2 regions of the Nonomuraea polychroma genome follow, and region 2 is predicted to be linked to the other one. Evidence: riboswitches for the same ligand, from Rfam matches in the RefSeq annotation. Region 2 holds a riboswitch; the other holds the start of a gene.
What was found. A riboswitch is a leader RNA that binds a small molecule or an ion and turns the genes downstream of it on or off. The one in region 2 is predicted to bind cobalamin.
Positions count from the first base shown of each region.

Region 1: another riboswitch for cobalamin. It lies ahead of cobN (cobaltochelatase subunit CobN); the one in region 2 lies ahead of EDD27_RS26445 (ribonucleoside-diphosphate reductase subunit alpha).

Region 1 covers NZ_SAUN01000001.1:10,178,250-10,181,449, forward strand. The annotation lists gene EDD27_RS47270 (precorrin-8X methylmutase) at 1-550, opposite strand, end outside; gene cobG (precorrin-3B synthase) at 547-1,719, opposite strand; cobalamin riboswitch at 1,753-1,933, shown strand; gene cobN (cobaltochelatase subunit CobN) at 1,970-3,200, shown strand, end outside.
Region 2 covers NZ_SAUN01000001.1:5,791,094-5,794,293, reverse strand. The annotation lists gene EDD27_RS26455 (SAM-dependent methyltransferase) at 1-127, shown strand, start outside; gene EDD27_RS26450 (tripartite tricarboxylate transporter substrate-binding protein) at 246-1,193, shown strand; cobalamin riboswitch at 1,198-1,393, shown strand; gene EDD27_RS26445 (ribonucleoside-diphosphate reductase subunit alpha) at 1,480-3,200, shown strand, end outside.

The DNA of each region.
Region 1 (3,200 bases), 4.4 Mb from region 2:
CCACCAGGTACTCCAGGTCGCTGTCCGCCAGCGCCCGCTTGGACTCGGCCGCGCCGATGAACCCCACCGGGATCCCGAGCACGGCGGCGGGCCTGCCCGCGCCCTCTGCGACCAGCTCCAGCAGCCGGAACAGCGCGGTCGGCGCGTTGCCGATCGCCACCACAGCGCCGTCGAGGCGGTCGCGCCAGAGCTCCAGTGCCGCGGCGCTGCGCGTGGTGCCGAGCCGCTCGGCCAGTTCCGGCACGCCGGGGTCGCTCAGTGTGCACACCACGTCGTTGTCCGCGGGCAGCCTGCGCCTGGTCACGCCGGAGGCGACCATCTGCGCATCGCACAGCACGGGCGCTCCACCACGCAGCGCCTCGCGGGCCCGGACGACGACCCCCGGCGACCAGTCCAGGTCGGCGACGAGGTCGGTCATGCCGCAGGCGTGGATCATCCGTACCGCAACCTGCGCCACCTCGGGCGGCATCCCGGTGAGGTCGGTCTCGGCGCGGATGGTCGCGAACGAGCGCCGGTAGATCTCGGCGCCGTCGCGGAGGTAGTCGCTCACTGCTGCCTTTCCTGGTATCCGTCGCCGGTGGCGATCATCTGGACGACCTGGCCGCGCGGCAGCCCGCAGCGCCGCTCGCAACCGGCCCAGTGCACGGGTGTCGCCGGAGGACTGTCAAGGGCCGCCACCCAGCGCCGCGCGTCTTCTTGCACGTCGGCCAGCGACTTGGCGCAGCCCGGACGGCCGGTGCAGGCGCTCACGCCGACCCAGGGCGACGCCGGGTCGGTGACCAGCCCGGCCGCCTCCAAGCTCCGCGTCACCCCGTCGGCGCCGGCAGGCGGCACGTCAAGGAGCACGATGGTCCGCCACGGCGTGAACCGGATGGGCACGCGGTCACAGGCCACGTCAGCGATGGTGCGTGCCTGTGCGGCGGACAGCCGTCCGAGCGGCACCACGGCCTCCAGCGCCACGCGGCCATCACGCTGATCGATGCGCCCAGCGCGCTGCGCAGGCACGGCGGGAAGGGGCGTCGTGGCACGGTCTCCGGCAGCGCCGAGCCGGGCCGCGATCCGGGCCGGCCCGTCCGCCAGCTCCCCGATCCGCCAGGCGGCCCGTTCTCCTCCGGAGCTCTCCCGTTCGTCGAGGAACGCCTCGGCGGCGGCGATCATCCGTCGGACCGCCACATCCGCCCCCACAGCGAGCCCGGCATCCACCCCCGCCAGCAGCAGCCGCCCCTTCGCAGCGCCGGGGACGAACGTGACGTCGGCGCCGAGCCCAGGCATGTCGCCGGTGCCGTCGTCCACCGCGAACAGGAACCGTCCCGGCAGCCCGGCCAGGCGGGGCAGCGCACACAGTGTCCGGTCCAGCGCCTCCACCAACGGCTGGGTGTCGAGCAGCCCCGCGCGCCCGCGCCCGCCGAGCGGCGAGGCCACGATGTTGCGCACCCGCTCGTGCGCCGCCGACGGCAGCAGGCCGGCGGCGGCGATCCCCTCGGCGAAGGCGGCGGGCGAACGCAGGCCACGCACCTGCACGTTCGCCCGGGACGTCAGCTCGATCACGCCCGAGCCGAGGTCGGCCGCACCGGCCGCCACCGTGCGGAGCTGGGCGGGTGAGATGGCGCCGCCGGGCAGGCGAATCCGGGCCAGCGCGCCGTCGGCGGCCTCGTGCACCTGTAGCGCCCCCGGACAGGCATCAGGGCGCACCCGTCCGGAAAAGTCGGCTATGGACACGATCAGGATGGTAACGCCACTTCTGGCGGGAGTCGCTCCTGTCGTAGGCTCCTCGATAGGCGATGGCAAGGGAGGAAGCCGGTGCGAATCCGGCGCGGTCCCGCCACTGTGACCGGGGAGCGAACCCCACCGCAGGCCACTGCCCGGCGACGGGTGGGAAGGCCGGGGTGAGCGCTGATCCGGGAGTCAGGAGACTCCAGCCGTCGCGACACCCGCGACCGGGGCGAGGACCCCGAGGGAGGATTGCGTCGTGCCTGGCGACAGCCGTACCGTCCTGCTGCTCTCCACCTCCGACACCGACCTGCTGAGCGCACGCGCCAGCGGCGCCGCCTACCGGTTGGGCAATCCGGCCCGGCTGGCGGCCGAGGATCTGCCCGCCCTCCTGGAGGGCGTCGACCTGGTCGTGGTACGCCTGCTCGGCGGCCGGCGCGCCTGGGAGGAGGGCCTGGATGCGCTGCTGGCCGGCCCTCGTCCGGTGGTGGTGCTGGGCGGTGAGCAGGCGCCGGACGCCGAGCTGATGGAGCTGTCCACGGTCAGCGGCGGCGTCTGCGCCGAGGCCCACGCCTACCTCGCCCATGGCGGGCCGTCCAACCTGACCGAGTTGCACGCGTTCCTGTCGGACACGGTGCTGTTGACCGGACGGGGATTCGCGCCGCCGGAGCGCACGCCCTCCTGGGGGCTGCTGGAACGCGGCGCACGGCCCGGGCCGGGACCCGTGATCGGTGTGCTCTACTACCGCGCGCATCACATGGCCGGCAACACCGCGTTCGTGGAGACGCTCTGCGCGGCCGTCGAGGAGGCCGGGGGGCAGGCGCTGCCGGTCTTCTGCTCCTCCCTGCGCACCGCCGAGCCCGAGCTGCTCGACACCCTGCGCGCCGCCGACGCGCTGGTGGTGACCGTGCTGGCGGCGGGCGGCTCGCGCCCCGCCACGGCGAGCGCGGGCGGGGACGACGAGGCGTGGGACGTGGGCGCGCTGGCCGCCCTGGACGTGCCGATCCTGCAGGGGCTCTGCCTGACCACCAGCAGGCAGGCGTGGGAGGAGAACGACGACGGCCTGTCGCCGCTGGACGCCGCCTCGCAGGTGGCCATTCCGGAGTTCGACGGGCGGATCATCACGGTGCCGTTCTCGTTCAAGGAGATCGACCCCGAGGGGCTGACCGTCTACGTCGCCGACCCCGAGCGGGCCGCCCGGGTAGCGGGCATCGCGGTACGGCACGGGCTGCTCCGGCACACCCCGCCTGCCGAGCGCCGCCTGGTCGTGATGTTGTCGGCGTACCCGACCAAGCACTCCCGTGTGGGCAACGCGGTCGGCCTGGACACCCCGGCCAGCACGGTGAGGCTGCTGGCCAAGCTCGCCGAAGCGGGCTACGACCTGGGCGAGGGCTTCCCCGGGGTGGCCGAGCAGGACGGCGACGCGCTCATCCACGCGCTGATCGCGGCCGGCGGCCAGGACCAGGACTGGCTGACCGAGGAGCACCTGG
Region 2 (3,200 bases):
CTTCGTGCTGGAGCCGCCGGGGCTCGTACAAGCCGTCGACTGGCGTCCTGACCGACCCAAACTGGTGGGGGACTGGTCCCTTCCGTCGTCACTTATGGCGGGCGTCGCGAGAAAAGCGGCTATTTGAGCGAATAAATCGCTACATTTCGGGTTCTGTCCCCGGCGTGATCTCAACGCGTACGTGTGCATCTCTCTGTAATGGGTGAATAACTTGGAGTAAGGAGGCGTACGCGAAGGAGAGGCACATGCGCCGTCGGCGGTTCTTCGCATGGGGACTGGGCGTGGTCGCGTGCGCGGCCGGCTGCGGGACCGAGCGCTTCATCGGTGGCGCGCCGGGGCTGCGGAGCGAGTTCTCCATCAACCCGGCCGGCCGCCGCTGGGACCGGGTCGGGCAGGCGTTCGCCGGCGCGGCCCGCGCCTCCGGCTACCAGACCGGCGCCGGCACGAAGATCACCCTGACCGGCCTGCCCGCACTGGCCGCCGCCGAGCTGAACCACGGCCAGACGCCGCTCTACACCGCCACCCCGCTGTCCAGGCTGGCCGGTGACGTGGAGGTCGTGGTCGTTCCCGGAGACTCCCGCTTCAAGGACTTCGACGAGTTCGGCGCCCATCTGCTCGCCCGGCCGGGAGAGACGCTGCTGGCCGGCGGGCCGCAGGGGGCGCCCGACCACCTGCTGTTCGGCCTGATCGCCAAGGGCCTCGGCGCGGACACCAGGCAGGTCGACTACACCGGCTACCCGGGCAGTCAGGAGGTCGCGGCCGCGCTGTTGTCCGGCGAGGTCGCGGCGGGCGCGGGGCTGCTCGCGGACTGGCGTGAGAGCATCGGCAAGGGCCGCGTGCGGGCGCTGGCCGTCTCCTGCGCCGTCCGCGTGCCCGACCTCGACGTGCCGACGCTGCTGGAGTCCGGCGTACGCGTGGACTTCGCCGACTGGACGGCCGCCTTCGGGCCCGACGACATGCCGGACGAGAGCCGCGAGGCCGCCATCCGCATGTGCGAGGACGTCACCGGCTCGACCAGCTGGCAGGCCGCCTGCCGGGCGAGCGGCTGGATCTCGATCCCGCTCAGCGGCGACGACTTCAGACGATGGCTCGCCTCCGAGGTGGCGCGCACCCGCGCCGTCCTGCGGGATCTCGGATTGGTGGACACGACCAAAGCCACAACATGCTGGGGTAGTTGCGGGAACGGCCACTAGATGTAGGATCCTGGTCGTCGCTGGTTCGCCTCCCCGGAGGCGGAGCAAAAGGGAACCCGGTGCGATTCCGGGGCTGCCCCGCAGCGGTGAGCGGGAACGACCGCCGTCATGAGCACTGGAGCGATCTGGGAAGCGACGGCCAGTAGGAGCTGTTGAGCGCGCCCGCGAGCCCGAAGACCTGCCAGCGGCATGCAGTGTCCATGGCCTCGAGGGAGGGCCGGGAGCGACGGGGACCCGCCATGCTCTCGCGTGCCCTCACGGGGATGAGCTCGCGAGGAGAGAGCACGTGACGCAGGTCATTGAGATCGACCGTCGGCTGGCCATCGAGGAGGCCGCGGCACGGGTGATCGCCGACCCGGCCAACTCCCGGGTCGCCGCCCGGCTGCTGGCCGAGGAGATCGCCGACGAGGCGGCCGGCCACGGGGTGCGGTCGTTCTCCGAGTCCATCGCCGCCACTCATGCGGCCGGGCTGATCCAGGACGGGCTGGCCGCGTTCGTCGCCGCGCACGCCGCCGAGCTGGACGCGCTGGTGGGGGAGGAGGCCGACGGCCGGTTCGAGTACTTCGGCCTGCGTACCGTCTACGACCGCTACCTGCTGCGCCACCCCGAGACGCGGGCCGTGCTGGAGCGGCCGCAACACTTCTTCCTGCGCGTGGCCTGCGGGCTGTCGGAGACGGTCGGGGAGGCTGCCGAGCTCTATGCCCTGATGTCCACGCTGTCCTACCTGCCCAGCTCGCCCACGCTGTTCAACTCCGGCGCCCGCCGGCCGCAGCTGTCGTCGTGCTTCCTGCTCGACTCGCCGCGCGACGAGCTGGAGTCGATCTACGACAGGTACGGCCAGGTGGCGCGGCTGTCGAAGTACGCCGGTGGCATCGGCATCTCCTGGACCCGGGTGCGCTCGCGCGGTTCCCTGATCCGGGGCACGAACGGCCACTCCAACGGCATCGTCCCGTGGCTGCGTACCCTCGACTCCTCGGTCGCGGCGGTCAACCAGGGCGGCCGGCGCAAGGGCGCGGCCTGCGTCTACCTGGAGACCTGGCACGCCGACATCGAGGAGTTCCTGGAGCTGCGCGACAACACGGGCGAGGACGCGCGCCGCACCCACAACCTCAACCTGGCCAACTGGGTGCCCGACGAGTTCATGCGCCGGGTGGAGGCCGACGAGGTCTGGTCGCTGTTCGACCCGAAGGAGGTGCCCGACCTCACGGACCTGTACGGGGAGGCGTTCACGGCCGCGTACCGGGCCTACGAGGCCGCCGGGCGGTATGTCCGGCAGATCCCCGCCCGCACCCTCTACGGCCGCATGATGCGCACTCTCGCCCAGACCGGCAACGGCTGGATGACGTTCAAGGACGCCGCCAACCGCACCTCCAACCAGACCGCCCGCCCCGAGAACGTCATCCACCTGTCGAACCTGTGCACCGAGATCCTCGAGGTCACCAGCGACGCCGAGACCGCCGTGTGCAACCTCGGCTCGATCAACCTGGCGGCCCACCTCACGGGGCGCCTCGCCGGCGCCGACATGGACTGGGAGCGGCTGCGCCGCACCGTCCGCACCGCGGTGCGCTTCCTCGACCGCACCATCGACCTGGGGTTCTATCCGACGCCTGAGGCCGAGGCGGCCAACAAGCGGTGGCGGCCGATCGGTCTCGGCGTGATGGGCCTGGCCGACGTGTTCTTCACGCTGCGGCTCCCGTTCGACTCCCCGCAGGCCCTCGCCCTGTCCACGCGGATCGCCGAGGAGATCGCGCTGGCCGCGTACGACACCTCGGCCGACCTGGCCGCCGAGCGCGGCAGGCACCCGTCGTACGCCGACACCCGTGCGGCCGGGGGAGTCCTGCACCCGGACCACTACGTGGGAAGCACCCCTCCCTGGGACGCCCTGCGAGAGAAGATCGCGATCAACGGTCTCCGCAACTCGCTCATGATCGCCATCGCGCCGACCGCCACGATCGCCTCCATCGCCGGCTGCTACGAGTGCATCGAGCCGCAGGTGTCCAACGTGTT